Regions from separate parts of the Priestia sp. TGN 0903 genome, predicted to be linked through region 2. Evidence: riboswitches for the same ligand, from Rfam matches in the RefSeq annotation. Region 2 holds a riboswitch; the other holds the start of a gene.
The links. Region 2 has a riboswitch for cobalamin ahead of ACRPLY_RS19310 (ribonucleoside-diphosphate reductase subunit alpha). Riboswitches for the same ligand answer to the same signal wherever they lie in the genome.
Positions count from the first base shown of each region.

Region 1: another riboswitch for cobalamin. It lies ahead of ACRPLY_RS03770 (ABC transporter substrate-binding protein); the one in region 2 lies ahead of ACRPLY_RS19310 (ribonucleoside-diphosphate reductase subunit alpha).

Region 1 is NZ_JBOZGL010000001.1:710,401-726,372, forward strand. It holds gene ACRPLY_RS03695 (hypothetical protein) at 220-531, shown strand; gene ACRPLY_RS03700 (GIY-YIG nuclease family protein) at 582-1,382, opposite strand; gene panE (2-dehydropantoate 2-reductase) at 1,382-2,311, opposite strand; gene ACRPLY_RS03710 (CobW family GTP-binding protein) at 2,569-3,489, shown strand; gene ACRPLY_RS03715 (hypothetical protein) at 3,522-3,680, opposite strand; gene ACRPLY_RS03720 (MerR family transcriptional regulator) at 3,975-4,301, shown strand; gene rarD (EamA family transporter RarD) at 4,393-5,319, opposite strand; gene ACRPLY_RS03730 (cob(I)yrinic acid a,c-diamide adenosyltransferase) at 5,459-6,028, opposite strand; gene ACRPLY_RS03735 (bifunctional adenosylcobinamide kinase/adenosylcobinamide-phosphate guanylyltransferase) at 6,025-6,450, opposite strand; gene ACRPLY_RS03740 (histidine phosphatase family protein) at 6,402-7,016, opposite strand; gene cobS (adenosylcobinamide-GDP ribazoletransferase) at 6,974-7,747, opposite strand; gene ACRPLY_RS03750 (bifunctional adenosylcobinamide kinase/adenosylcobinamide-phosphate guanylyltransferase) at 7,744-8,304, opposite strand; gene cobD (threonine-phosphate decarboxylase CobD) at 8,301-9,380, opposite strand; gene cbiB (adenosylcobinamide-phosphate synthase CbiB) at 9,355-10,341, opposite strand; gene ACRPLY_RS03765 (adenosylcobinamide amidohydrolase) at 10,346-10,954, opposite strand; gene ACRPLY_RS03770 (ABC transporter substrate-binding protein) at 11,043-12,002, opposite strand; cobalamin riboswitch at 12,262-12,394, opposite strand; gene ACRPLY_RS03775 (thioredoxin family protein) at 12,485-12,799, opposite strand; gene ACRPLY_RS03780 (YpjP family protein) at 12,988-13,590, opposite strand; gene ACRPLY_RS03785 (class I SAM-dependent methyltransferase) at 13,971-14,750, opposite strand; gene ACRPLY_RS03790 (BrxA/BrxB family bacilliredoxin) at 14,885-15,322, opposite strand; gene ACRPLY_RS03795 (polysaccharide deacetylase family protein) at 15,563-15,972, shown strand, end outside.
Region 2 is NZ_JBOZGL010000005.1:351,616-367,587, forward strand. It holds gene ACRPLY_RS19255 (GTP-binding protein) at 1-444, shown strand, start outside; gene ACRPLY_RS19260 (metal ABC transporter solute-binding protein, Zn/Mn family) at 528-1,487, shown strand; gene ACRPLY_RS19265 (type B 50S ribosomal protein L31) at 1,517-1,762, opposite strand; gene ACRPLY_RS19270 (cytochrome ubiquinol oxidase subunit I) at 1,915-3,249, shown strand; gene ACRPLY_RS19275 (cytochrome d ubiquinol oxidase subunit II) at 3,265-4,302, shown strand; gene ACRPLY_RS19280 (flavodoxin) at 4,332-4,790, opposite strand; gene ACRPLY_RS19285 (hypothetical protein) at 4,806-5,561, opposite strand; gene ACRPLY_RS19290 (DUF2325 domain-containing protein) at 5,616-5,897, opposite strand; gene ACRPLY_RS19295 (DUF1540 domain-containing protein) at 6,105-6,263, shown strand; gene ACRPLY_RS19300 (hypothetical protein) at 6,330-6,533, shown strand; gene ACRPLY_RS19305 (ribonucleotide-diphosphate reductase subunit beta) at 6,563-7,606, opposite strand; gene ACRPLY_RS19310 (ribonucleoside-diphosphate reductase subunit alpha) at 7,623-9,866, opposite strand; cobalamin riboswitch at 10,000-10,185, opposite strand; gene menC (o-succinylbenzoate synthase) at 10,464-11,567, opposite strand; gene ACRPLY_RS19320 (o-succinylbenzoate--CoA ligase) at 11,571-13,034, opposite strand; gene menB (1,4-dihydroxy-2-naphthoyl-CoA synthase) at 13,117-13,935, opposite strand; gene menH (2-succinyl-6-hydroxy-2,4-cyclohexadiene-1-carboxylate synthase) at 13,952-14,761, opposite strand; gene menD (2-succinyl-5-enolpyruvyl-6-hydroxy-3-cyclohexene-1-carboxylic-acid synthase) at 14,765-15,972, opposite strand, start outside.

The DNA.
Region 1 (15,972 bases), on a different contig from region 2:
GCTCCTTTAGCTTTTAGAGCAAACATACTATAGCACTTGTTCTTTGCACGCGTCAATGAAGTACACAAAGCTCAAAACCCGCCCATTTTTTTCTCTCAATGTAAATGTAGTATAAAGATGTTAAATTGTTGTTATGATTTATTCGTTTGACTTTTAGAACTTTTGACTATCCTATAAAATGAGGATGAAAGATCAATCCTACAAATGAAGGTGAAAAAAGTGAATAAAAACACGATGATTAAAACATTAAAAGTTATATCTGTTGTGTCGCTTCTCGCTTTGTTATTTATCATTGCTTATGATCGTTCCATGTCTACATCCATGATTATTTTGTTCAGTTCGCTCATTTTCTTTGTATTTGTACTTAGCGACTTTTTTTTCGATCGCAAGCCGTGGGGATTAAAAGGCCTTCAATTATATATATCACTGATGTTATTCATCATTGCCATTTTTGAAATGCATCAAGTTGTCAGTTCACTTTGCGTTATTTCCATTATGGCTCTACCAAAAGTTATTGACGAATTAGCTTAAGCGCGAATGATAAATGATAAAATCCATGATCACAATGATCATGGATTTTATTACGTTTTGAGTAATTTTTCAGAGATGCGAAGAGCTTCTTCTATGCCAAATTTACGCACTAAACTGATGGCTTCCTTTATTTCTCTCTTTTTCAAATCATGAGTCGGATTTAAATTTAACAACACTTGAATAACAACTAAATCCCGCATCGTAAACATCATATTCTTTTTCATATCTCGCTGAAATGTATACTGTTCTTTTAAGAGCCGGTCACTTATTGCTAACACTTTCGACTCCGGAAGATGTAGCTGCGCTCCTGCTTCTTGACAAGACCACAATTTTTTCACTCGATCTTCAGCATTCATATTTGCGACTCGTGCATATGTAATATCGCTGTTTTCTTGGCGAATCTCTATCTCTTTTAACGTTGGCTTTAGCACCGTTTTCCGCTTAGAGACTTTTTTCTTGTCAACTCCTGTATCCCTGAGGACTCTGCCGTGAACGGTGTAAATGTCGTATTCATTTTCTCTTTTTACATCTTGTTTATTGTATTTTGGAAAATAACCATTTACAAGCATCGTTCTCAACATATCTAATTCTTTTTTTAATCCATGAACTTCAATATATCCAACCGCATGAATTTCTTTGTGGAATTTTTTTGTATTGCTAACACCTTTTCCTGCAACGTGAGCTCTTACTCTTTCTGATAGAGAGCCCGTCGTGGTTCCGATATACAAAAGCCTGCCGGGTTCATCAAAGAAAAAATAAATGCCAGGAGCGGAAGGCAATTGTCCCATTTCTGCTGTACTTAGCAGCTTTTGCAATACTTGCATGACTGCTAAATCAATTTTTGCTGTCATTATTTTTGATAACCTTTTAACATTTCTTCATATACTTTTAGATGCGTATGTACAGTTTGAAGAAGCGGTACGTGTATAGACGATTTTTCAGCTAACTTCAGCAAATATCCTTGAAGGTGGTCTCCTTCAATTTGAGAGCTTTTTTCCATGTCGCGCTGCATCGATGACTTCATGTCATACGTCATTTTGTCCATCGTATTCATATGCTGTTCAATGATTCCTTCGGCTAATGGTGCATCGTAGGCCATCATAATATTTTCCACTTCTTTAAAAAGTTCTTGCACAAATTGACGCCCGCCTTTTGCTGCTAAAACTGGTCCAACAGGTGCGCGCATAAGAGTAGTCATGCCTGACATAACCGTAATAAACAAATACTTATGCCACATATCCTGTTCAATATATGAACTTTTCACAAACGAAGCTTTTGTACCACTGAACGCTTGCTCAATCAGTTGTAATCGTTCTGTGTCCTTCTGCTTAAATTCACCAAATACAAGTCTGTGAGCAGGACTCGTCTGGACGACCTCTCCATCTTGGTTTAAAGTAGTTTCAATAAAGCACAGCCCTCCAATGACTTTCTCTTCCCCAAAAGCTTCCTGCAATGGAGCGACATGAGCCATACCGTTTAACAAAGGTATTACAACGGTCTGATTCCCTACAAAAGGACGGACATCTTCAATTGCTTGTGTAAGATGATAAGCCTTCGTTGTGAACAAAATAACATCATAAGGTCCTTTTACCTCAGATTTTGTAATAGCTTGTACAGGTGAAGTGAAGTCACCGTGTGCACTTTTAATCACAAGTCCGTTTTGTTCCAGCTCTTTTTTTCTGCGTTCTCTGACAAGGAAAGTAACATCTTCTCCTTTTTCCACAAGCCTGCCTCCAAAATAACCGCCAACGCCGCCTGCGCCTAAAACTAATATTCGCATAACTTTTGCTCCCCTTTTCTTTTTCTTTTTCTTTTATTGTAGCACAGCTAGTTTGAAATTTTATAATATTCTTATTTCATTGTATTTTGAGTTTTCTACAAAAGATAGCCATAGCGCTTTTAAAGTTGTTATAATGAATACAAAAAAGCATAAAAATTTACGTTTAGACATTTATCCCCTCTTGGATATACGATTTACCAACCCGTAATCGGAAAAATTCCGATTTAAATAATGTTATTTACATAGGAGAGACTGAAATGAAAACAGAAATCTACATTTTATCTGGATTTTTAGGAAGCGGAAAAACAACGTTGCTTAAACAGCTGCTTCAGCAAGAAAAAGATCGTAATCGCAATATTGCTGTTGTGATGAATGAGCTTGGCCAAGTTTCGATTGACTCAAATGAAGTAGAAGAAGACACGCCGTTAAAAGAATTGCTAAATGGCTGCGTGTGCTGTACGATTCAAGGTCAATTTGAAACGCAGCTTCATTCACTTTTACAGGAGAACACATTGGATGCTATCTATATAGAAACAACGGGAGTTGCCCATCCCATTGAAGTATTAGATGCTTGTATGTCTCCTCTTTTTGCGCATCAAGTTACGATTAAAAGTATTATCACCACACTGGATGCGACAAGATGGAAAGAACGTGGTTCCTTAAGCATTCAACTTCAAAAACTTCTTCAAGAACAAGTAAAACATGGGGATGTAATTTTATTAAATAAAACGGACATGCTGTCTGAGTCAGAAAAGTCTTCCCTGCTTTTTGAGATTCAATCCATTAACGCTAGTGCAAGGACATTATTAACGACATTTTCCCGCGTGAAGCTTGATGTGATTCAAAAAGCTCAGCTGTCTCAAAAACAGCCGCACCATAAGGCTCATGTTGAAGATCATCTTCATTTGAAAACATTTGTATATGAGTTTACAAAAAAAGTGGATCTTGAATTATTTGAAAATTGGCTGCGCCAAATGCCAGATACCATTTATCGCATTAAAGGCTACATGCGCTTCACTCATTCGAATGATACGTATTCGTTTCAATATTCATACGGCATGCCTCTATATATGAAAGAAATGATGAAGCTGCCCACCACTCTTGTCTTTATAGGTGAAAACCTCGATCACGCTAAGATGAAACAAGAATTATTTAATCTTGAACAGCAATCTCATTAAAAATCCCGCTCTAGGCGGGATTTTTTTATTACTTATAAACAGGCATTTTGTACTCTGCGCAAAATTTCATATGCACGATTTCCGGCTAACTCTGTCAATTCTTCAAATTTTTCATCTCTTTTCAAATCGAGTTCAATAATTTCTTTTGCCAGCTCAATAATCTCTTCTTTTTTCAATTGTTGCACAGCCATGTAAAACGCCCTTCCCTTTTAGAATTTATGTATATTCTCACATTTATTTTCTATTCATCATTTTGAAAGCAAGTGATTAACCACAAGGCTTTATCCTGTATGGTTAACCACTTGGGATCGAGTTAATCATTAGTTTATAGGACTCTTTTCCCTATTTCATTATTTATGTCACTTTTTCTCACATAGTAATTCAAAAATATAACATATATATGTTAGAATGTATTACATGTTATAATTTTTTGTATTTTTTTCCTTTATAATAACATACTACTACGTACTCAGGGGTGAGGGAGATTGTCTACGAATGAAGCGTCATATCGAGATAAAAAAGTCATGTCTATTGGGATTGTAAAAGAATTAACCGGTTTATCAGAAAGACAAATTCGCTACTATGAGAAAAGAAGCCTGCTCTTTCCGGACCGAACCAATACGGGTATCCGGAAATATTCGTTTTCAGACGTCGAACGATTAATGGATATTGCCGATCGTATAGAAGAAGGAGTTCAAACGAGTGAAATACGCACAGAACTGGCTAAAAAAGATGAAGCGAGAAAAATGAAAGAAGTAAAAAACCAAATGCTTCAAGGTCAGTTGAACGCTCATTTCAAGCGGAAGCTATAAAGTATACATACGGTGACTTTTCCGTCTCCGTTTTTATTTCTTTACAGCAGACAAAAAAGCGCATATCTAAAGATATCCGCTTTTTTGTCCGTTAAGCTGAACGCCCTTTAAAGAATTTCGGCTGATGAGAGCTCATGAACTTAGTTTTAGATAAAATGAACATAACCGACCCGCCCCAAATGAACAAAAAGGCAATCATTTCCACGCTAGAAAACGGTTCGTGATACACGAATACCCCTAATAAAAGCGTCATGGTAGGAGCAATGTACTGCAAAAAACCGACCATCGATAGCGGAATAAGCGGGGCTCCTTTAGCGAAATACAATAGTGGCATAGCTGTAGCAACACCGCCTCCAATTAAAAGAGCACTCACATCAAGCGACTGAAGGGAAAAACTTGAAGATCCTTTCACTAAAAGAAAAATAAAATAAATAACTGCAATAGGTGCAACCATCATCGTTTCAATCGTTAATCCTACTTTTGCTTCTAACTGAATAGTCTTTTTTACAAGACCGTACAAACCAAAGCTAAACGCTAAGCTTAATGATACCCATGGGATATGTCCGTATGTAACTGTCATAACGATAACACCTATAGCAGCCAATCCAACAGAAGCACCTTGCCAAAAATTAAGCTTCTCTTTTAAAACGACTATGCCAAGCAAAATACTAACGAGCGGATTGATGTAGTAACCTAAACTTGTTTCAATAATATGATTATGGTTAACCGCCCAAATGTAAACGAACCAGTTGATGCTGATTAGCACTGAAGCCACAAATAAAATGACCGCTTGTTTCGTATTACGAAATAATAAACCAAGCGTCTTCTTTAAAGAACTCATTTGCTTTGTCACAAGCAAAAGTAAAAGCATAAAAACAAATGACCATATAACGCGGTGAGCGAGTATTTCATTCGCATTCACCTCGCCAAGAAGCTTCCAGTAAAGCGGAAAAAGCCCCCACATAACGTAAGCGCTGGCTGTATAAACAATACCTGCTCGTTTAGAATCTTGATTCATTTCTCAACCTCTTTTCTTTATCTCTCTGTCTCTTATCATTATAGATGCATTTACCTCTTTTTTATAGCTTTATTTTGCCTATCGAAATAGCTCAAAAAAAAAAAAAACGATCGCTTTTAGCTCGACCGTTTTTTATACATTATTTTTTAGGTTGTTTAAATACTTTGGCACTGCGAATATACTCTACGTCTTGTACATTTTCTCGCGCGTTAGCGATTCGAGCCGCAGCAAAGAAATAATCGGATAAACGATTTAAATACTGAAGCACCGCCACATTAATTTTATGCTCACGCTGCACGCCAACAACAAGCCGTTCTGCGCGGCGTGTAATCGTCCGACAAATATGAAGCGTTGTCGCTGCAGGTGTGCCTCCAGGTAAAATAAAACGCTCAATGGCCGGCGCTTCTGACATATAGACATCAATGCGCTTTTCAAGTACTGCTATCATGTCATTCGTTACTTTGTACGGATGATCATCTTTTGCAAATGCTAAATCACTTCCACAGTCAAAAAGCTCATGCTGAATCGTAATTAGCTCTTCTTTTACATCTTTTAATGTTGCTTCATCCAGCTGATAAATCGCTTGACCTACAAAGCCATTTAGCTCATCAATCGTCCCGTATGCTTCCACTCGAATATCATCTTTATTTACTCTTCCTCCAATCAAGCTTGTCTGCCCTTTGTCCCCTGTTTTTGTGTAAATGTTCATTGTATTTCCTCCTTCAATCGATTAGCAATTCCGTACCAAATGTGATCTACTTTCTGGGCATGTGCCGCCAAATGCTGATACGCATACCCGCATTCATCTCTCCACTGCCGCTCTATTGGATCTAAAGGAACAATGCCTTTGCCGACTTCAGTTCCAATCACTATTAACTGTTCCCATACACCGCTGTCTCTCCACTTCTGTATGACCTTTTTAACAACAAGATGCGGAGCCTCCAGCTCGCTATGTATTAATTCCTTAACATAGTGCTCAAATCCTTCTAGCACAATGTAACTTTCTTCAAACTCAATGGCCGGTAAAACGGGGTCTTCATACAAACAATGCCATTTTATCGACTCACTGGCATACTGCTGCTTCACCCATTTTCTTTTGCCGGTAAATGCACCGCCGAATACGAAATGCATGCTCTTCTCTCCTTTGCCTGTTTGTATGTGCACGTTACTGAAAAACCTTCTCCATAAGAAAAAGAAACATCCCAAAGCGACGCTGTCTGTTTAAAATGGGACGCAAGTAAACGCAGTGGTCCGCCGTGTGAAACAATAGCAATGTGACGCAATTGCTGACTAGCCGCCAAATCGACCGCTTCTTCCCAAGCTTCCCAAACTCGGTTTGAAAACCCTGAGAAGCTTTCACCATTCGGAGGCGTATGTTCTGCCCAGTGATCGATCCAATTTCTATATGCCCGTATGTTTTTTAAATCTTCATACGTCTTCTCTTCCCAATCTCCAAAATGCAGCTCACGCCAACTTTCCCTTTTAATCACCTGAGATTTAGGAAAAACAATTGAACTTGTTTCTAGCGCTCTTTTTAAGTCACTGGAAATAACGAGCTCCGGCTCTAGAGAAAGCTCTTTTAATTCATTTTTCCCTTCTATACTTAAAGGCGGATCACTCCACCCTATATATTTTTTTTGTTGATTTTCAAGCGTCATGCCATGGCGAATACATGTGATAACCAAAGAATTATCCATAAAAACGTTTCTCCTCCTTCAATGGTTGCACCTATAACATCTCCTGTTACGCCACCAAACTGCGAACGATAAAACCGTATCCAGAGCCATAAAAAACCGGCAAAGAAAAAGATAATGAATTTATTGTCTATAAAAACAATGAAAATAGCAACTAAGAATAGGCTCATGACGATAAATGCATAAATAGACCATTTGGTGACTCCTTTTTGAAAATAAGCAGCAAGCCCCGTATCTTTAGCGGGCTTATCTCTCATAACTAAGAAAGCGGCTCCGATTCTTGGAAGTGTAAAGACGGTTATACATGCCCAAACCGATAAAGAAGAAAGAGACGTTAATTCATAGATTGCACTAAAGCGCAGCAGAAGCAGAACAATAAGAGAAAGAATAGCAAAAGACCCAACGTGCGGATCGCTTAAAATCTGCAGTTTCTTTTCCTTTGACTGATGGGAAAAATACGCATCACTTACATCCATCCACCCGTCTACATGAAGACCACCCGTTAAAACAAGCGGCAAAAGCAAAACTAAAATACTGCTAACAATAGCAGTGATAGGTGAATAGTGAAGCAGCTGTAAAAAGCTATAAAACATTAAACCTAGTAATATGCCAATCCAAGGCAGAACAAAAAGTGAGCGTGCCGTTCTTTTTTCAGTCCATTGAACGGTTTTAGCCAGTGGTAAGATCGTAAAAAACTGAAGAGAGATTCGTAGTATGGCTATCCATTCTTTCATTTGCTTACACATTCCTTTCCTTTTTTAAAACGGGAAAGTCCCGCTTCTACACAAATAGCCACATCTGCTTTTTCTACAATATACTGATGTAATTTCCCTAACATATGCATATAGCTATATGTCGGCTCCTCTAACACGCCCGCTTCAAACAGTTCATTAGATACTAGCACGACCGTCTGAGACTGCGCAAACAGCTTATCGAGCGCTTCTATCATCTGACGAAAAACCTCTTGTTTACCTTCTTTTGTTTGCCACCTTTTTTCGGTTAAAAAAAGCTCATTGGCAAGCCAGTTTGTGACACAGTCCAAGAGTATAGTATCATCACTTCGAAGGTTTGGAAGAATTTGTTGTAAATCTACAGACTGCTCGATCGTTGCCCAAGGCGTGTTCGCCGCTTGACGTTCTGTTTGATGAAGCTGGATACGTTTTTGCATTTCACTATCTGTTTGCCGGCTTGTGGCAATATAAACAGCGCGCTTTGTACAAAAAGTTTGAACCATGTTCTCCGCTGCACGTGATTTGCCGCTTCGAACCCCTCCGCTAATAAAGATGATCATATTTCATCGAGTCCTTGTTTGATTACGTTAAGTAAATAGTCATTTTCTTCTTTCGTTTTCACAGCCAAACGGATATAGCGTCCATTTAAAAATGGGAAGTTTTCAGTATGCCGAGCTACCACACCGCGGCTTGCTAAATAGATAAGCCAGTCGCGCGTTTTAATAGAAGACGGAACGCTGCAAAGATAATAGTTTGTTTGAGACGGAGAAACCAAAAGCCCCCATTCTTCTAGTTGACTCAAGATCCGTTTTCGTTCTTGTTTAATATAATGTACGGTTTTTTTCACAAAATCTTTTTCATCTACACATATCATCCCTACTTGCTGCGATAATCCGTTTACACTCCAAGGAGGTTGTTTTTTAGACATCTTGCTAATAATTTTTTCATTTGCCAAAATATAGCCAAGGCGAAGCCCCGCAATATTAAACATCTTTGTCATCGAACGCACAACAATGAGATGTTCATAGTTTAGAATAAGAGAATCAAATGAAGGCTGATGTTCGACAAAATCAATAAATGCTTCATCAATTATTAAGTATGTACCATGATGAGCAGCAGCTTTTACTACTTTCATCCATTCCTGGTGACTATACATAACGCCCGTTGGATTATTTGGGTGACAAATCCATAGTACTTTTATATCCGGAAGAATACTCATAATCAACTCTATATCCCAGCTCCAGCCATTTTCTTCAGCTAAAGGAACGTATGTCACTTCACATCCATACGCTTTACTTGCCTGTTCGTATTCGACAAACGTCGGCTGTACAATCCCCGCTTTCTCTCCTGAAAATAAAGAAGCAATAAGGAAAAAAGCTTCAGCGGCCCCATTTGTGGGCAGCACTTGGGCAGCGGAAACATGATGATGAGCTGCAAGTTTATTTTTTAGTTCTGTTACTTCAGGATCAGGGTAACTAAACGCAGCTTCCTTGAATTCGTTCCACTTTTCGTGAAGAACAAGGGGAGCCCCTAAAGGATTTGTGTTTACGCTAAAGTCTTTTAGATGCGACAAATTCTCGGCCCCTATTGCTTTTAAAAAGACATTGGGGTTAGCTCCATGTGTAGGTAATAGCACTAATAACTCCTCCTAACAAAAGATAGAATAACCACGTAGCATAGACCGTCCTTTTCATAATGAAAACAGCTTGTTCAATATGACCGGCTTGCAGGGGAATGAGTGGTTCGCCCATTTTTGCACGATTAGATTCTATGCCTTTATATGTATTAAGCCCGCCGAGTTGAATACCTAAAAGGGCAGCCACTGCACTTTCCCCGTATCCGCTATTTGGACTTGGATGCTTCTTAGCATCGCGCTTAATCAAACTCGTTACATGCCAAAGAGAATATTGGCTTTTTGCTACATTAACAGCGGTCATCACCACTGCAGTTAACCGACTTGGAATATAGTTTAATACGTCATCGGTTTTTGCACTAAAATAGCCGAACAGAAAGTAGCGGTCATTTTTATACCCAACCATTGAATCGCATGTGTTAATAGCTCGGTAAAAAAAGGCTAGGGCTCCTCCTCCTATAAATGCATAAAAAAGCGGAGCTGTAATACCATCACTTGTATTTTCAGCCACGGTCTCTACCGTCGCTCTGGCAATTTCTCCTTCTGATAAACGATCCGTATCTCGTCCCACAATCATGCTTACTTCATATCTAGCTTTCTCCATATCTCCTAGCTGAAGCGGCTTTTGCACCTTATAAGCAGCTTCGCTTAAGGAACGAGTGGATATAGTAGTCGCAATCATTACGCCCTCTACTAAAACACCTAGTATAAAATGAACTCCGTACAAAGCATGAAGGAATAAAAAAGGAATAACTCCTGCGAGCACCACCATACTTATCACAAGAAGCAATCCTTTGAATCGTTTTCCTGCGCCTTTATTTAACCTGGAATCCATCCAATAAATCCACTTGCCAAACCAGCGAACGGGATGCGGCCAATTTTCTGGGTCGCCTATGATTCGGTCAATGAGTAGAGCAATCGTCATGGCTGTCAGGTGTGCAATCATCGCTTGTGCAATACTCATTTCTTCACCTCTTTTCCTTAAGTGCCTGCTCTAAGCTTATTTTTACCAGCTTGGCTACCGCTTGACCTAAAGCGGTCATAGAGCCTGCATATTCATATAATGGTCCTTGCTGAGACGCTGCAACTGAGATACTGTCCGTAGATGTTCCCGTAGCAATCGTCTTTGTAGCTGGATCTATGACACCCAGCTGTGACAGCGTTTTTGTTTTGGCTTCTGTAGCGGCAATAAAAAGCTGTAAAAACGCCGCATCCGTAAGCGTGCCTTCCACGAAAAAAAACATATTAATTGTACCGGGAGAAGAATAAAATGGAACAGCTTCGTCAGCTGTAATATCCACTGCGTTTCCTACTCCAGCCGTTATCACGGAAGCTACTCTTACTCCGTAGCCTTCATAACAGTAAACCGCTCTTTCTTTTAACCAAACCGCTGTCATCAACCCTACGATTTGCTCATGGCGCACATTTTCTTTCATCAAATATTGCTCATACTCTAAAGAAGGAGTATCTGAATAATAGTCTTTATGAACAAATCGATTGTAAAAGGTGTCCGTTTCCATGATGCCTGTTCCTAAAACGCCTGAGCTGTATGTTTTATAAGAAGTCTCGGTTTTCATGATTAAAAGCTCAGGCCGTTCTTCAATTTTAAGATGTGAAAAGGGACCAATCCCCTTTTCAATTCGAACTGGAATATGGTCCCTCTTTTTATTTATTGTACACCTCAGGGTATACTGCTTTTGCTAAGTCCTCTAAGCCATCTACAATACGAGGTCCTAAGCGGTTGATTTTGTTTTGATCAACCTTTTCGATGTTCCCCTCTTTTACAGCAGTCATGCTGCTCCAAGCGGGACGCTTCATAATCTCATTTTTGTCTGCATCATACGTTGCGATAATAACGTCAGGGTTTAACTTAACAACTTGCTCTTCAGAAAACTTAACCCAACCCTTTTCACTAGCCGCTACGTTATCAGCACCGATCATAGTAAGCATTTCGTTCATGAACGTACCTTTTCCTGTTGTATAAATCTCAGGAGCTCCCGATACCTCTATCCATACTTTTTTACGATCTTCTTTTGAAATCGTTTTTGCTTTTTTCTCAATTGAAGCTACTTTTTCTTTCATGTCTTTAATTGTTTGATTAGCTTCTTTTGTTTTACCCGTTAATTTACCAATTTGCGTAATAGAATCATAAACCGTATCAAACGTTGTTGAATCTTTTACAACAAATACCGGAATACCCGCACTTTCAATTTGTTTAAATACTTCATCTGAAACGCCCATACTTGAAGCGTGTGCCAGCACTAAATCAGGATTTAAAGCAATAACTTTTTCTGCATTAACGTTCATATCTCCCACCTGCGCTTTTTTCTTTACGCTTTTAGGATAATCATCGTTGCTTGTGACACCGACTAATTCTTTTTCAAGGCCAAGGGCATATACAATCTCCGTATTACTTGGCATTAATGAAACAATTTTCTTAGGCTGTTTTTTCAACGTAATTTCTTTATCACGCGCGTCTTTTACCTTCACTGGAAACGCAGCTTGTGACGTTTGTTCTGTATCTTGCTTCGTTTTTTTATCACTGTTGCTTTGGCTGCCTGCACCGCATGCAGCAAGTACGATGACTAACAGCGCAATAATGGAATACGAAAGCCATTTTTTCATCTAAATACTCCCCCTATATATTGTTCATTGTGAATACGAAACCTCCACGTTAAAGAAAAAGCAAATGATCATGCAAAAAGCAGCGCTATCCCGTTTTTTCCGCTTTGACTATGTATACTGCTCGGCAGCAGCTTCAAAATAAAAAAGCTTTACTTTCAATTGAAAGCAAAGCAGGTAACGTCAAGATAAGCAGGAAAAGAATCCGTTCACTATACTTGATATGTATGTTCATTACCCTGCTTCACCCTTCCTCGAAGGTTTCACAGCTAACAATAAGGCAGGTCTCCTGACTTACGCACAAAGCGCTTACAGTGGCGGGACCGCGCTGGTTTTTCACCAGACTTCCCTTTTCACTCAATCTTTAAATTGAGACCTTATTGCTTTACGATTATTCACTTGTCCTAGTATACCCCACTCATCGAAAAATGGAAATAGCCATTCTCACAAAAAAAGCTGCGAGAATGCTCTCGCAGCTTAGGGAATTAAAGAGTTGCTAAAAATTCACGGACCGCTTCAGGCGTTTTAGCATTTGCACTGTGCAGGTGCGCAATTTTTTCACCGTTTTTATATACAAGAAGAGAAGGAATACCCATTACATTGTTTTCAGCAGAAAGTTCTTCAAACTCATCCTTGTCAATTTTAAACCATGCTTTATCTGTATTTTCGTCAACGATTTCATCAATAAACATATCCAAACGTTTGCAATCAGGACACCACGTTGTCGTAAAAATCCCAACGCTTAGTGTTTCATTCTTAATTTGTTCGCGAAATTGTTTTTCTTCCGTAAATTGTTTCATTGTGTTACCTCCAGCGTCTATTCGTTCCTTCCTACAATTCTATAGTAAGAAGTCTGACTTCATTATAAACGATTTTTTTATCGTTGTGCTAATGTTTCAGCTTATTTAGACCATAACGGTTTTAGACGTAAAAAAATGCTAGCTTAAAAAAGCTAACATTTCGAAATTGTAGAATGTTGTGTCTATTATCAGCTGAACCACTTAGGCGGCATGTTTCGGTTCCAATAAATTTTCCCTAAATCATAATGCTTTTGAAAATTATCTGCGGCCGCATGATAGTGAAAATTAAACCAGTATCCATCTTTTGGAGGATTTTCACGCCGTACATGAAACCGTATTAAGTCCTGACCGGTTTCCCGGTCATATACATGGAAAATCTTTTCACCGTAGCCAGCAGCAGGGTGCTCGCTTATCTCGAGATTCTGAATTGACTGTTCACGTTCAGTGCCAATGTCGGTCAGCACTTCTTCAATTTTAGGTAACACTGCTTGACGAAATTCATCTTCAATGACAGGACCAATTTTTGTTCCGAATTTTTCCACTGACTGTTTTTCAGCTGATTCCATTGCATACGTAACAAATGATGAAACGTCTTCATATTTTGGTTCTTCATATGGCAAATGAATATCTTCTATAACAGCTGTGACAGGAGTTGTTTCTCTTACATACCCTGCTTTATGTTGCTTGTCCGCTTTTGCATCATCAACGTATAAATATTCTGGTGGAGTGACAAGCCCAAATGTAAATACTGTAATAAATACAATTAGCATTCTTTTTATCCATCTAGGCATTCGTATCTTTCCTTTCTCATCTTTTCCCATATGGTCTTTTCATATTGTAAAATTCATTATCATAACTCACTAGGTATTGTAACATACTTATTAATTTTTTACCTATATTTGCTTATTCATTTATGCTGTCTACGGGCATTTGACGACTTTTCAGTTACCACCTTCCTTCTTCTGTTTGAGGTTGTCACACCGAGCGGAAACCTATACAAGATATTCCTTTTTTGCTGGATGCTTAAACACAAAAGTATTTTTATGTTCAAAAATATATCATACTTTTATGAACTTTAGATGAAATTCATAAAAAAAACTTCCAAAACTTTTTAATTCCTAAAAGGTTTTGGAAGTCTTTTCAATAAGCGTAATTAATTTTACTTTTTTGGTTATTTTTGTATATCAATTGTCCCGTAATGAAATTTTGATGTTTTTCGTTTTTGCACAGTAAATCCATGCTCTTTAAAACGACTGCTTTTCCAATGATCTTTTAGCATGACCTTTTGTTTGGCTACTCTTTTTGCTTCTTGTATAGCCATTGGCGTCAGCGTGGTATACAGTGCTATTGCTTTAATACCGTTAATTCCATTCGATTCCTCAATTTGTTCTTGAAACATAGGATCAAAGTAGACAACATCAAAAGAATTATCTTCACAACACGCCAAAAACGATTCAAAATTTTGATGAACCACGTTTATACGCTTCATTGCATCATTCAACTCTTGTACGTCACTTTCCCAATTTAAAAGTCCTTGTTTGACTAAATAAGCTACATAGCGGTTGCCTTCTAGTCCGACAACTTTCCCGCTTTTCCCTACCGCTGCGCTCGCCATCATACTATCCGATGCAAGACCAAGTGTACAGTCAAGCACGCTCATTCCTTTTTCTAAACCAGCAGCTTCAATAAACGGATCACGTTCTCCCCGCAGCCATCTCTTCACTCTAAACATAGCGGAGTTTGGATGAAAAAAAATAGGTTCCTCTTCATTTTGGACGTGCAACTCTACTCTATTTTTACCGACAACCAGCACGTCTGCAGCTTCAAGATTTTGAAGATCTGCAACAGATTTCTTCTCTCTTGTTACAAAAGGTATACTTAAATCAGCGGCTACTTGTTTGGCTTTTACAATCATCTGTTCATTTGTTCGACCAGCAGTCGTAACAATCACTTTCATAACTCCCCCTACACTGTTTGGCTATTTACATAAAGAAAAAGGATGCCGATAGACATCCTTTTTCTTATAAAGTATATGCGATTTTTCTCTAAAAATCTATATACTAGATGTGACAAAAGCAGGACATTTTATGAACAGTGCTGCTTAAAGCCATTTAAAATGTTTTCAAAAATAACTTCTAACGGCTGACCTTCAATTTCATGTCGAGGAATAAAATGAACAACTTCTTTTCCTTTTAAAAGTGCCATAGACGGTGATGAAGGCTCAATGTCCCCAAAATATTCACGCATTTTAGCTGTTGCTTCCTTATCTTGACCGGCAAAAACAGTTACCACTTGATCTGGTTTTTGCTCAGACTGTAAGTACGCTTGCGTTGCTGCAGGACGTGCTAAACCAGCAGCGCATCCACAAACTGAATTAACGACAACAAAAGTTGTTCCTTCTACGTTTTCCATAAAATCAACTACGGCTTCCTCTGTTGTTAATTCTTCATAACCAGCTTGAGTTAATTCTTGACGCATTGGTTTAACTAACTGACGCATATATTCTTCATATGCCATTGACATATTAACATTCCTCCTAACAATCATTCACGCTAAAAGCATACTATAAAAACCAGGAAAAATCTAGCTACTCACTCTTCAAATCCTTATCGCTGTCCCGTTCTCCTTTTTCATTTGACAAAAAAGATTAAAACCGGGTCATATCATCTAATTTTTTTCCATAAAAATGTCGATTTTTACTATTAATATTCCATTTTTTGTACTATAGTAGTAAATAGTAGTTTAGTAGAAAGGATTTTCAAATTGAACCAGCGATTTAAACCGAACAAACGATTTAAGCCAAACAAACGATTTTATGCATTTTTGTCTTTAGTGTTAGTGATCGTCGCTTCTTTATTTTTTATTACAGAAGCCAAAGGAAGTGAATCCGCTGCATCTCAGCAAGTCTTAGCATCTACTGCATTGCCGCTGAAAGAAGCTGCATCTTCAGCACAACCTGAGAAGCTGCTTAATACACTTCACCATAATATGTATGTAGGAAATACCGTGAACGATCAAAATCAAGCTCTTACACAGCCTGTTTACCTTACGTTTGACGATGGTCCAACGCCTGATACCCTTCACATTTTAGATGCTTTGCGTCAATATAACGTAAAAGCAACTTTCTTTATGTTAAAGTATCAAATTGACGCTCACCCTGAAATTGCTAAAAA
Region 2 (15,972 bases):
CCTGAAACAGAAGAGTTTGGTATTTCTTCTTTTGTATATAGAAGGAATCGTCCCCTTCATCCTGAACGCTTTATGAAATGGTTAGAGGACTGGCCGGTTGATATTGTACGTGCAAAAGGATTTTTCTGGCTTGCTTCACGTAACCATATGGCAGGACTTCTTTCTCAAGCAGGTACGTCCATTATGATTCAAGGAGCGGGTGAATGGGTCGCAACGTACATAGCAGAGGAAAGGGAACAAACCTTAAAGGAAGAACCTGAATTACGAGCAAAATGGGATGAACAATTTGGAGACCGTATTAACGAGCTTGTATTCATTGGTATTGATATGAACAAAGCTGAAATAATTGAAACTTTAGACCACTGTTTGCTGACAAATGAGGAAATGAATCAAGATTGGGCTACTTTCAAAGACCCCCTTCCTAAGTTTACAGTAAGTGCGTAAATTTTTAGTTTTCAAATCGTAATAATTACGATATAATAACATAGGTCATAAATGGTTACGATACGAACGGAAGGAGCAACATAATGAAATTCAAACCACTTTTAATGGTGCTGGCATTAGGAATTGGAACAGCCCTTGCAGGGTGCAGTTCAAGCAGTGCAAATAACGCATCTGATAATAAAAATAAAAAATTAGAAGTTTACACAACAATTTACCCTTTACAGGATTTCACTGAAAAAATCGGTGGAAAATATGTAGAAGCTAAAAGCATTTTACCAACAGGTGTAGATGCTCACTCATTTGAACCTACCACAAAAACAATGGTCAAAATCGCAAACGCGGACGCATTCGTTTACTCAGGAATTGGGCTTGAAGGCTTTGCAGATAAAGCACAGTCTACGCTAAAGAATGAAGATGTCGCTTTAGTAGAAGCTGCAAAAGGAATTGAACTAGCAAAGAGTTCTGAAGATGAGCATGCCCATGAGGACGAACATGCACATGAAGAAGAGCATCACCACGGAGATACAGACCCTCACGTTTGGCTTGATCCTATTTTAGCTATTCAATTAGCAGAAAATATTAAAAATGAACTTGTTGAATTAAAACCAGATAAAAAAGCAGAATTTGAAAAGAACTTCCAATCCTTAAAGACTCAGCTTGAAGATGTGAACCAAGAGTTAAAAACAACGATTGGCGACGCACCTCATAAAGAAATTTTAGTATCACATGCAGCCTACGGCTACTGGGAAAAACGATACGGATTAAAGCAAATTAGCGTAGCGGGTTTATCTCCTACAAATGAGCCGTCTCAAAAACAATTAGAAAACATCGTAAAACAAGCAAAAAAAGACCATATCAAATACTTTATCTTTGACCAAAATTTAAAGCCTAAAGTGTCTACACTTGTAAAAAATGAAGTGGGAGCTCAAGCTTTAACACTTCATAACTTAGAGTCATTAACGAAAAACGATGTTAAAAATAAAGAAGATTATTTCTCCATTATGCAACACAACATTGATACGTTGAAAAAAGCATTATATTAATAAAAAAACTAGCCTCTCGGCTAGTTTTTTTATTGTAATTTATATTTTTGCTTAAAGCGTTCCACACGGCCGCCTTTATCAGCAAATTTTTGTTTTCCTGTATAAAATGGATGTGTATCCGAACTAATTTCAACTTTTAAGAGCGGATATGTGTTGCCATCTTCCCATTGAACGTTCTCATTTGATTGTTTTGTAGATCCTGATAAAAATGATGTTCCGCTATTTGTATCCATAAATACAACTTTACGATAGTCTGGATGAATATTTGTTTTCATTAAATATCTCTCCTTTAAAACAATATATACTCATTATAATCGTAATGATTACTATTTTCAAGTTATATGTTTTACCAATTCTGATGCATAAAGCGTGGTAAAAAGTGGACAATAAGGTTTATCAATACTTTACTGGAAAGGTTGAAAAATGAATGGATCATTTAGTTACTGCACGTTCAATGTTTGGTCTGAACATGGGAGTACATATCATTTTTGCCACTCTTGGCGTCGGCATTCCTCTCATGATTTTATTGGCTGAAATTCTTTACTACAAAACAAAAGATAAAGATTATGAACTTATGGCACAGCGCTGGACAAAAGGAGCTGCTGTCCTGCTTGGAGTCGCTATTCCTACGGGAACGATTGCTGGTGTGCAATTAGCGTTGCTTTGGCCGGGTTTTATGGAAATCGTAGGAAAAGTGATGGCTCTTCCTTTTCAAATTGAAATTTATGCTTTCTTTATTGAGGCTCTTTTTCTCTCTATTTACGTATACGCAGCGGACCGTATTTCTCGAAAAATGAGGATTATCAGTCTCATTTTAGTAGCAATAGGCGCTCTTGCCTCTGCCGTTTTAATTACAAACGTGCACGCATTTGAAGGAACACCTGCTGGCTTTCGAATTTTAAATGGCGAAATTGTAAGCGTAGATCCTTGGGCAGCTTTCTTTAATCCGAGTTTCTTTGTAACGTCCGGTCACGTAGCCGTTTCTGCTTATACAACCGGAGGCTTTGTCATTGCTTCAGTCGCTGCCTTTAAAATGCTTCGTGCGCGAAAACATAATCCAAGAGAATATAAATTTCATCATAAAGCATTGATGATGGGATTAGTAATCGGCGGGATTTTTTCTTTTGTAACAGCTTTGAATGGACATGAATCGATGCAAAAAGTATACGAATATCAACCCGAAAAACTTGCAGCAGCTGAAGGTCTATTTGAAACGCAAGATCATGCGCCATTAGCTTTAGGCGGATTTACAGATGAAAAAGAACAGCGAGTCAAGTATGGCATTGAGTTTCCATGGATGCTCAGCTTCTTGTCGGGTAATAGCTTTAATACAGTGATTACTGGACTCAATGACTTCCCTAGAGATTATTGGCCGCCGCTTTTTGTGCATACCTTGTTTAACGGTATGGTCATTATCGGATCGATTTTAATTTTAGTGGCGCTAGTGGGCGTTGTTTGGTACAAGTTTTTAAAGAAGAAAAGCTTCCCTAAAGTTTTCATGTGGGCATTTGTCGCAACGGGCCCTCTCGCGATCATGGGCATTGAATTCGGATGGATTTTCGCATGTACAGGCAGACAACCCTGGGTCATTTACCGCATCATGCGTACATCAGAAGCCGTTACTACTTCTGCTAATTTGCATATTTTATTTTTCTTGTTTTTGCTTGTTTATATCGTACTCGTGGCCGCAGTCGCCCTTGTACTGGTGTTTTATTTTAGACGAAATCCGCTTTCTAAAGAGCTTGCTGCGCAAGCAGATTAAAAAGGATGTGAGAATATGGGTGATTCATTACTAGCAATTACTGTAATATGGGGCTTCATTTTTATCTATGCTGTAATGGGAACGATGGACTTTGGAGCTGGTTTTTGGTCGATGGTCTATATTAACCGTACGAAAACAAATGCTACAGATGTAGCAAACAGATATCTATCGCCTACTTGGGAAGTAACCAATGTATTTATCGTTGCGATTGTTGTTGCGCTGTTTAGCTTTTTTCCGCGAGCTACATTTACGCTTGGAACAGTGCTACTAGTACCGGGGAGTATCATTTTACTTCTCTTATCTATTCGAAGCGGATTTTTAGTGTTTTCACACTATGCTGGCAGCTTCAAATATCGGAGAGCGTTGGTTTACGTATCTGGTATATCTGGCGTATTAATTCCCGCTTTTTTAATCGCCGTACTGCCCGTAAGTCAAGGTGGATTTATTGATGTAATTGACGGAACGCAGCGATTAAATTTAGCAAGAGTGTTTTCAAGTCCGCACGTCTATTCATTTATTGGTTTTGCCATTACTTCTTCCCTGTTTCTGTCGTCTCTTTTATTAGCAGACTACTCGAAGTCATCTGACGAAATGGAAGCTTATGCGGTCTATCGGCGCGATGCGCTCATTACAGGACCTCTTTCACTGCTAATGGCTATCTTTATTATGATTACAATGCAATCAGAAGCCAGCTGGTTATATGATAAAATGATGCAGTTTAAGCCTCTTCTTTACGGGTCTGTAGGTCTATTTGTAGTAGCTGGTATTGCTCTGCTGCTGCCTTCTCAAAAAGGAAAAGGAATGCCTCGTTTAGCCGTGGTATCAATCGTCCTTCAATATTTCTTAGCAAGTTACGTATACGGACGAAGTCATTTACCGTATGTCGTGTATCCAAACGTAACGATTGAGAATGGATTTACACATCCCGATGCGTTCCATTCGTTATTTATTGTGTATATTGTTGGCTTTGCGATTTTATTTCCTGGATTCTTTTATTTCTGGCGTCTATTTATGAAAGATAATAAAGAATACAGCAAAAAGAAGCCATATTAAAAACCCGGTCAGCACTTGACCGGGTTTTCTTATGAAGCAGCAGATTTTGCCACTACTTCAGCAAAGTCTTTAGCAAATACCTTACATTTTTCTACATCTTCTCCAAAGGGAGAAAGCTCGATTTTCAAACCAGGAACAGCTATATTTCCGTTGCGTCCCTTTATTTTTTCTTCAATTAAATCAACTGCTCCGCAAAAAACATCATATGATGAATCACCTGAACCAAATACAGCCATCTGCTTTTGACTGAGATCTATATCATCCATTTCATCATAAAGATCTAAAAAATCATCTGGCAGCTCTCCATCTCCCCACGTATAAGCTCCAAAGATAATAGATTCTGCCAATACAAGGTCCGAAGCAGCAATGTCATATACTTCTGCTCGTTTCACATGCAATCCATGCTTGACTAATTCTTCTTCGATCAAATCGGCTATCGCTTCTGTGTTGCCTGACATACTCGCATAAGCTAGTAAGATTTCCTTCATGTAAATGACGCTCCTTTACACCAGCAGTGTGGGCCGCACATCCCCTTCTTCATCACATTCTTGCTTAAGAGGACAGTTTTCACACTCACTGGATGCATAGTTCTTTTGAAAATGTTTTGGTTCCATTAACACACTTTTGACAATATGTAGTTGAAGTATGGCCTTTTCATAATCGCCTGTTGCAATATAATAAGTTGTTGTTTCTCCGGTTAATAATGAATAAAAACGAATTTGTTCAGGAACCTTTTGAAAAGCTTGTTTCGAAAAAACGATAATAAAGTCTTTCATTGCGTTCTTCACTTCTTCATGGTCATCTAGAATGAATTTTGTTACCGTATAAGACTTCTCTGTCCATGCAGCAAAATCAATGGTCAGAGAAAGGTTGCTTTGAATTTCTTCTACATAAACGCTGTATTTTTCAAACACAAAAAGTGGTAGCTCCACATGTGTTTTCTCGCCTAAAAACCTCAGTAAATAATCACTTACTTTAGCTAACACATCGTAATAGTGAATGGGTGATGAAAACATATTTGGCTTTAGGCGCCAATATTTTTCAATAAGCTGTAAAACATAGAGGTTTGAGCGATACTCAACTGGCTTGCTATAGTATGTTTTAATGATTTGATGGACGGTTACTTGAACATGCTGTTTCCAATCTATAGATGTCTTTTTCAAAAGAAGCTGCTGCTGATAAAATTTGTACGGACATCGAATAAATTGTTCGATGTGGTTATTGGAGAGTGTCTTTATATGCACTTTTATCGGTTCCATCTATGTCTCACCACCCTAATTGAAATTCATTCTCAATAATGATCAAAAATTAAATCATGAAATTTGCTCAATCACTTTACGAATAGCACTCCATGAATGTTTGACGAAATAAATTGGTTTTTGCTGTTTTTTTGCTTTCTCTTTAATGACTTTTGCCATATTGTGATTAATAAAATCCGTAATAACTAATACAAACCCAATATGTTCGGGAATTTCTCGCTTCACCATATTGCTTTTACGGCCATCTAAATGAATTACTTCATTAAACCCTTCTCCCGCTAGACGATCTGTAATATGCTTTAACCTGTCTCCTCCTACAACCATGACTGATGACATGTTTGTTCCCTCCCAATTAATTATTCATTTAATGATTTGACAACAACCTGTATTCTTTACTATATATACAGTTTAATTGAGAATGATTCTCTTTGTCAACGTTTAATTGATAAAAATTCTCAATTAAAATGAAAGTCTACCACCTTTCTTATAAGTTAGTTGAATTTTGACCATACTATAGCTATCACATACAAAGGAGGGTTAACGTTGGAACAAAACATTCTTTGTGAAGTAAATAACTGTCACTTTTGGAAAAATGGAAATCACTGCAGTGCAGAAGAAATTTACGTAGTAAGTCATAGCGGAAAACATGCAGCAAGCAGCTATGAAACAGACTGTAAAACGTTCAAGCCAACTGAAGCGTAACCCGCAAAAGGACAGCCTCTGGGTTGTCTTTTTTCTCTCTTCAAGATCATAAAAAAGGAGACTAGTATGAAGACTGAACAACTGATTCATTTTTTTAAAGAAGAAGCCATAAAAGCAAATGAACAAACCTTTCCAATCTATGTACAATCATTTACTCATTTATGGACATACAAATGGGGAACACTTGAAAACATTCCAGAAGAAATTGATGACTTAATTACCACACGTGCGTTAGAACTTGGACTTATTCACTTAAAAAAAGCTGACTAATCAATAAGGAAATTAGTCAGCTTTTGTGTTTATAAATCATCAAATCCATTTGCATCTGATGCTTTTGTATATTGTCGTGATTTCTGTTCAAAGAAATCGGTTTTCCCTAAATCTACCTCTTGATAAGCAATAATCCAACGAAGAGGATTTTCAATCGGTGCTTCTGGGAAAGCAGCTCGACCGAAGCCTAACTGATTACAGCGTTTATTCGCCATATATTCAATGTACTGCTGCAGTTCTTTCATCGTAATGCCGTCGAATTTTTCTCCAATAACAGATTCCGCCCATTCAATTTCAAGACGAGCTGCCTCTTGGAACGTTTCAACTACAAACGTTTCTAGCTCCTCCGTACGATAAGCTGGATTTTCATTTAGTACTTCCTTGAAAATCTTTTCAAATAACCCAACGTGAAGCTGTTCATCACGATTGATATAATTAATCATCGTAGATGTCGCCACCATCTTTTGATTTCTCGCAAGATTATAGAAGAACGCAAATCCGCTATAGAAGAAAAGTCCTTCTAAAATAACATCATATACCATAGACTTCAAAAAGTTTTCAACCGTTGCTTCTTCGCTAAATGCTTTATATCCGTTTGTAATAAAGTCATTTCGTGCGCGAAGCTTTTCGTCTGTACGCCAGTATTCAAATACTTCATCTTGTTTTCCTTTTGGTACAAGACTTGATAAAACATATGAATACGAATGATTATGAACCACTTCTTGCTGCGCTAAAATAATCATTAGAGCGTTAATCGAAGAATCGGTTACATAGTCAGCTACTTTGCTAGCATAATCTGATTGAATACTGTCCAGTAGCGCCAGCAGGCCAATAATTTTTAGAAAGCTCTCTTGTTCGTCAGCGGTTAACTGAGGGAACTGTTTAATATCTTGACCCATATTAATTTCAAACGGCGTCCAGAAATTAGCTAGCATACGCTTGTATTTAGGGAACGCCCATGAAAATCGGACGTCATCCCAGTTTAGAATATTGGAGCTCTTGCCGTTGATGATTCCTGTCGAACGGTTCGGAGCTGTTTCGTTCATTAATTCTCGTTTTAACATGCTTGTCATCAATTATTCACTCCTTTTAACTATGACAGCTTTCACATTCTTCAATGACTTCACTTGATGTTGAACGTACGTAATAGGTCGTTTTTAATTTTTCTTTCCATGCCGTCATATGAAGATCCAGCAGCTCTTTTGCTCGGATATCATTTTGTACATATAAATTGAATGAAATAGATTGATCAATATGACGCTGGCGCTTGGCGTTTTGCTTAATGCTCCAGTGCTGATCAATTAAATAAACGGACTTATAATACCAGTTTGTTGCTGGCGATAAATCTGGTGCCGTCACTGGGATTTTATAGTTTTTCTTTTCCTCTGAATAAAACTTACGGAAAATCGGATCAATACTTGCCGTAGAACCCGCGATAATAGATGTTGATGAATTAGGTGCTACAGCCATTAAATATCCATTTCTTATCCCATTGCTTTGAACTTCGCTACGCAGTTCACTCCACGCTTCGCTCGTGTATTCACGTGTTTCAAAATAAGCGCCTGACTCAAAATCTGAGCCTTTAAATAATGGATATGCGCCTTTTTCTTTAGCTAAGTTCATGCTTGCCTGCACGGTTAAGTAAGAAATTTGTTCATACAATTCATCGCAATATGCTACCGCTTCATCTGTCTCCCATGCTATTTTCTTTAAGGCAAGCAAATGGTTCCAGCCAAATGTGCCAAGCCCTACTGCGCGGTACTTTTGATTCGTTAGCTTTGCTTGAAGTACCGGCAAATCATTTAACTCAATAACATTATCAAGCATGCGTACTTGAATTGGAATTAAACGTTCAAGTACATCTTCAGTTACGGCTCTCGCTAAGTTAATAGAAGAAAGATTACATACAACAAAATCGCCCGGATTCTTTGTAATAATAATTTTTCCGTCTTCCGTAATTTCCTCTGTTACGACCGTTGTACTTTGGTTTTGCGTGATTTCTGTACATAAGTTACTGCAGTAAATCATGCCCGCGTGTCGGTTTTGATTAGCTCGGTTAACCGTATCACGATAGAACATATAAGGAGTTCCGGTTTCAAGCTGCGAAAGCATAATGCGCTTGAAGATCTCAATAGCAGGCACTGTTTCTCTTGAAAGCTGTTCATTGTTTACACACTCAGCGTAACGAGTGCGGAACGAACCGCTGCCTTCTTCTTCATCATAAAAATCTTCTAACGAGTAGCCCATCAGCGTACGAACTTCGTGAGGATCGAATAAGTGCCAGTCTTCACGTGCTTCTACTTTTTCCATAAACAAATCTGGCAAACATACGCCAGTGAATAAATCATGCGTGCGCTGGCGTTCATCACCATTGTTCAAACGCGCGTCTAAGAATGAAAAAATGTCTTTATGCCAAACGTCTAAATATACGGCAATAGCTCCTTGTCGTTGACCTAGCTGATCGACACTTACAGCCGTATTATTTAGCTGTTTCATCCATGGAATTGTTCCTGATGATACGCCTTTAAAACCTTTTATATCACTTCCTCGGCTTCTAATATGACCGAGGTAGACACCAATTCCGCCTCCATTTTTACTAAGCGTGGCCAAATCTGTATTGCTATCATAAATACCGCGTAAGCTGTCATCAATCGTATCAATAAAGCAGCTAGATAGCTGTCCGTAGCTCTTTCCTGCGTTTGAGAGTGTTGGTGTGGCAACCGTCATATATAGACTAGAAAGCGCCCAGTACGCTTCTTTTACTAATGCTGTTCGATTTTCTTTCTTTTCTTGAGACATCAGCGTCATAGCAATGATAAGAAAACGTTCTTGCGGTAATTCGTATACACGCTTATCATGTGATGTCGCTAAATAGCGATCTGCTAATGTCAGCAATCCAATGTATGTAAATAAACGATCGCGTTCAGGAATAATGACTGAAGCAATTTCATTAATTTCTTCTTCTGTATATGTTTTTAATAGCTGTTTATTATAAATGCCGATTTTTGTTAGTTCTTGAATAAGCTGATAAAACGAACCGTACTTCTCTTTTTTATCATAACCTCGGTTGTCCGCTGCTTTTCGATATAGTTCGTTTAAGTAGACGTCTGCCGCCACGTACGTCCAATCTGGTTCTTCCATTGAAATACGCTCTAGGGCTGCCAAAATTAGTACGTTTGCAACCTTTTCGTCCGTCATATTTTCCTTTACTGTAACAGTTTGAATAACCTTTTCCTCATACAAAGAAAAATCAAGCTGCGTAAATTCTTTTTTTAAACGTTCAATATATGCAGTTAATTCATGTAGAATTGTAGGCTTTAATGTATTCACCATAAATATGGCTCCTCTCTTCACTTCAAAATAAAAAATCGCTCACCGTACCTCGGTGAGCGAATAGAACGAAGATAGAAGAAGACACTAAGTCTTTTCTCAATCCTCGCTCTACCCTCTCACCTCCCGAAGAAGATAAAACGACATAAAAAAGGCAGGTCTCCTGACTTATGCTTCTTTTTACTTTAAGGCCTTCCCATGATGTTTACTCACAGTGGATCTCCTTATTTCATCAGCATTCACAGTTGCGGGGACAGCTTTGGATTTTCACCAAATTCCCTTTTAAGTCTTTTTATCAGACACCTTTTTCACTGGAAAACACAAAATATAGTATTTTATTATTGTTTAACAAACAACATATTGTGTTATGTTATAAACACATTATATAGGACAACTTAGAAAACTATCAACCTATTTTCAAAAATAATTTTGTTTTTTACGATAAAATCCTTCGACTTTTTTCATCAAACTACTCCATCATAACATGTTTTGACACGCTTGATGGAACAATGTGCTCTTTTTAAAAAATTTGTCCTATTTTTCTACTAAACATTGCCAACATCAATAAAAAAACCGTTTTTCATAAAAAACGGTTTTTAATTATTTGTATTCTTTTTCAAATGCTGTGATTGTTTTGATAAACTTTTTATCAATATCGTATCCGATCCCCGGTTTTTCCTTCACCTTTATTACTCCGGCTTCTACCTCTACTTCGGGCTTAATAATATCTTTTTCCCAATAGCGAGACGACGCAGAAATGTCACCTGGTATCGTGAAAGAAGGCAGTGTGGCAAGGGCGATGTTATGAGCTCGTGAAATCCCGGCTTCTAACATTCCGCCAACCCAAAGCCTTACACCATGTAGGGCGCATAAATCATGAATTTTTTTTGCTACAGACATTCCGCCAACTCGACCGATTTTCACATTGATAATCTTGCAGCTTTTTTGTTCGATTGCATGACGTGCATCTTCATAGCTCACAATACTTTCATCTAAGCAAATCGGCGTCTTCATTTGCTTTTGTAATAATCGATGATCAAGGATATCATCCGAACTTAACGGCTGTTCGATCATCATTAAATTCAATTCATCTAGTTTTTTCAATGAATCACTATCGCTTAACGTATAGGCTGAATTGGCATCAGCCATAAGAGGAATGCTTGGAAATTCATCTCGAATTTGTTTCAGTAGCTCATAGTCAGCGCCTGGCTTAATTTTCACTTTAAAGCGCTTATAACCATCTTTCATATAAGTCTTTATTTGTTCTTTCATGATGGAAATATCATTTAAGCCAACTACCACTCCAGCTTCTACAGCAGGCCTTATTCCGCCAATTACTTCAGCTAAGGGCTTATTTTGGCGCTTTGCATACAAATCCCATACAGCACAGTCCAAAGCTGCTTTAGCCATGTTGTTCCGCTTTAGAGGTTTGAATAACTTTTGAACATCCTCTGGTTTTTGAAGCTGCTGGTGAAGAAGCGAAGGAATTAAAAAATCGTCTAACATATGAAAACATGTCTGAATCGTTTCTTCCGTATACCAAGGAGATGAAAAAGCAACGACTTCTCCCCATCCTGTAAATCCTTTTTCATCTTCTACTTCAAGCAAAATCAATTCTCGATCCTGGACCGTACCATAGCTTGTTGAAAAAGGAGAAAGAAGCTTCATGTCAATTTTATAAAGATGTACTTTTTTGATAATCATCGATTAAATTCCTTTCTGTATGAACGATGATAGCTTCCGGCGTATGATTTTATTAGAGGCCGTTCGCGGCAGCTCCTCTACTCGAACGAAATACTTTGGAAGTTTGTACTTTGCTAAAAATTGTTGAATGTGTAAAGATAACTCTTCATCTGAAACGTCTTCGTTTATAACAATGCATGCTGCAGGAACTTGTCCCCATTTTCCATCGGCTACTCCCGTTACACCGGCCTCTTTAACAGCGGGATGCTTCAACAAAACATTTTCAATTTCAGCTGGATATACATTTTCTCCACCTGAAATAATAAGGTCCGAGCGTCTGTCTAATACATATAGAAAGCCTTCTTCATCCACTTTCCCGATATCTCCTGTATAGAACCAGCCTTGTTGAAGGGCTTTTTTAGTAGCTTCAGGTTTATTTAAATATCCTTTTGTAACATTTGGACCTTTAACAATGATTTCTCCTGCTTCACGTGTTTCATTTCCATTCTCATCTACAATTTTCATTGCACACGGAAATAATGGTTTACCTGCTGATCCCAGTTTTCGCAAACTATCTTCAGGTGAAAGCGTAACGAACTGTGAAGATGTTTCTGTCATTCCATACGTTTGATAAACAGGAATTTCTTTATTCACACAAGCCTCTAAAATAGTAAGCGGTGCGGGTCCTCCTCCTAAAAGCATACAGCGAAATGTATTTGGATATTTACGTTCAGCTAATTCATCCAGCATATTCGATAGCATGGAAGTGACAACCGAAATAATTGTTACTCCTTTGTTTTCAATGGCTTCATTCACCGCTCTTGCTTCAAATCGTTCTTCTAAAATGATTTTCATTCCGTAAAAGACGCTCCGCATTAAAATGGATAATCCGCTAATATGAAACAAAGGAACCGCTATAAGCCAGCAGTCTTTTTCATTTAATCCTAAATTAAGCGCTGAACCAATGGAACTCCACCAGTGATTTCCATATGTCTGCAGCACTCCTTTTGGATTACCTGTTGTTCCAGACGTATACATAATGGTGAACGTCTCCTCGAGATTCCACGTTTTCTGAAAATACGTTTCTGTTTCTGGAGAACTTTTTAAAGAAGATAAAGGAAGCTGAGTAATGGAACTTTGGAACTCTCTCGTTAAAAATGCTTCATCCGTAATAAGCAACGACACGTTTGCATCTGTTAGCTGATAATTGATTTCTTCATTTGTCAAACGCGTATTGACGAGCAGCACCCGAGCGCCAATATAAGAAACCGCATGTAAAATCTCAATAAACTCCACGCTGTTTTTCATGCATAAAGCAATGGTATCACCTTGCTTTACACCGTTAAACGAAAGCTGCTGCGCTACTTTTTGAACACGCTTATGAAGCTCTTGAAAAGTAAGCGACGTTTGCAGTGTTTCTACCGCCACTCGGTTTGGCGTCAAATATGCTCTTTGCATAAGCCCATTAGGAATCGTTTGGCCACTCATAAATTTCTCTCCTTTTTATACTAATTAACTAAATCAAATTGAAAAAACAGCCTGATGATAATCACCAAGCTGTTTCAGCTGTTTAAGGGAAACGTGGGAACTGTTGGAAGTCTGGATTGCGTTTTTCCTTAAATGCATCGCGACCTTCTTTTGCCTCGTCCGTTGTGTAATAAAGAAGCGTTGCGTCACCCGCAAATTGCTGGATACCAGCTAAGCCGTCCGTATCAGCATTAAATGCTGCTTTTAAGAAACGAAGAGCGGTTGGACTTTTTTCTAACATCTCTTCACACCATTGAATTGTTTCAGCTTCAAGCTGTTCTAATGGAACGACCGTGTTTACTAATCCCATGTCTAGTGCTTCTTGAGCGTTGTACTGACGGCATAAGAACCAGATCTCACGCGCTTTCTTATGGCCTACGATGCGAGCTAAGTAACCAGAGCCATATCCTGCATCGAAGCTTCCAACTTTAGGACCTGTTTGTCCAAAGACTGCGTTATCCGCTGCAATTGTTAAGTCACATACAACGTGAAGAACGTGGCCTCCACCAATTGCATAGCCTGATACCATTGCAACAACCGGCTTTGGAATTACGCGAATTAAACGCTGTAAATCTAGAACGTTTAGACGTGGAATTTCATCTTCTCCTACATAGCCGCCGTGACCGCGAACTCTTTGGTCTCCGCCTGAGCAAAATGCTTTATCCCCAGCACCTGCTAATACAATTACTCCAACGCTTGCATCGTCACGAGCATAAGCAAATGCATCGATCAATTCCATTACTGTTTTTGGACGGAATGCATTGTGCACTTCCGGACGGTTAATCGTAATTTTAGCGATTCCGTTATATGTTTCGTATAAAATGTCTTCATATTGACGTACTGATGTCCATTCAACTGTCATCTTTATTTCCTCCTAATTATGTAGTAGCTAAGAACTCACTTACTATTCTACCAAAAATCTCGGGTTGTTCCACGTGAATTGCATGGCCTGTCCCTAAAATAATTTTAGAAGTAGCATTTGGTATTAATGTTTGCATTTCTTTGGAAATTAAACAAAACTTTTGATCTACTTCTCCTGTAATAAGCAAAACCGGCATCAACAGATCGTCCAGCTTCTCCCAAAGGGACGGCTGGACTCCTGTTCCCATTCCTTTCAAACTGTTGGAAAGGCCGATTTCTGTATGCGAAAGTCTTTCTTGACGCACCGCTTCTTGAACATAGCTAGGCAATTGCTTTTGAGAACGAAAAAGAGGGATTTCCTCCCAAAAGTTCACAAATTCTTCAATTCCATTTTTCACAATGCGGCTCGCCAGCTGCTCATCTTTTTCTTTTCTTAGCTTTTGTTCTTCTCGCGTTTTTAAACCAGGCGATGCGCTTTCTAATACCAACTTTTTCACAAGGTGTGGATATCGCTGAGCAAATGAGAGAGCAAGCCTTCCTCCCATCGAATATCCAATTACATTCACCTGTGATAGAGATAGCTGTTGAAGCAGCTCATGCAGTGCTTCAACAACTGCTTCCATTGAATATGGTTTGATTTCTTTCGGAGCTGCTGATTGGCCATGACCAATAATATCAACAGCAATCACTTGATAGTCTTTAACGAATTTCTTCATAAAGGTACGCCAGGTTTGAGAAGAACCGGTAAAGCCGTGAAGAAGCAGCAGCGGCTCTCCTTTTCCCTCGGTGTGCACATAGTAAGATACACCATTTAATTGATACATCATTGCTTATTCCACACCGTTTGACAAATTTATTTCCTCGGAAACAAGTTTCCACAAACTGCGATGAGTCTCTACATTTTCTGTACGAGTTGTACGAATCTCTACAACATGTAACCCGCCTTTTGTGAAAGCATGGTTCATTGCATGTCGAAATTCTTCCCAGCTGCTTGCTGAAGAAAATGTGCCATCATACAGACGAGTGGCATGCTCAAAATTCAATCCAGTTGGCGTACCGAATAAAAATTCAAAGTGCTTTTCTTGTTTTGACTGCGGTAAAAATGAAAAAATTCCTCCGCCGTCATTGTTAACTAGCACAACGGTTAAATTTAAATTATGCATCTTAGCTGCCAGCAGACCATTTAAATCGTGATAAAAAGATAGGTCACCAATAAATAAAACGGTGTGATCGTAAGCCGTGCTTACGCCTAGAGCAGACGAAACCACACCATCAATTCCATTTGCTCCTCGGTTTACAAAAAGTGGAATATCTTTCTCCGTATTTAAGAAGAAAGAATCAATATCTCGAACAGGCATTGAATTTCCAACAAACAAAGCCGTGCCTTCAGGTACTACATCCACAATTTCTTGAACTACTTGTCCTTCGAACCATTCCTGGCCAGAAGTTAATGTTTTGAGAGCCTGTGCAGTTTGAGCATTAATCTTTTTCCATAGACTCAGCCATGAAGTAGACTCCTCTTGATTCGCTGAAAGGCGCTTGATCAGTTCTTCACAAAATAATGTTTCATTGGCTTCAATCATCACTGTTGAACGCAAAGTAGGATCTCTCCAGCCTTTACCTTGGTCAACTACAAACATTTCTTTCGGCTCGTGTGCTTTTAAAAATTGCAATAGCGGTTTCGATACCGGCATCGCGCCAAAACGAATGACAACTTCGGGGTAAAAACGCTCATCAACCTTATCACTTTTTAAAAATGTATCATATGTCTCTATTACATTTTCTTTTGAATGCTTGCCGCTTCTTAATTGTGATAACGGATCTGCGAGCACCGGAAAGCTTAAAGCGTCAGCTAAACGGCATACGCTGTCTACTGCTTTTAAAGACATTTGATCTCCGCATATAATAAGTCCTTTTGTTGTTCCCTCTAGGCGCTTCGCAATTTCTTCGAATCCTTTTTCAGATAGAGATGCTTCTCCATGAATAGCAGCCACATATGATTTACCGCGTTTCCCCTGACTCCATAAATCTTCAATAG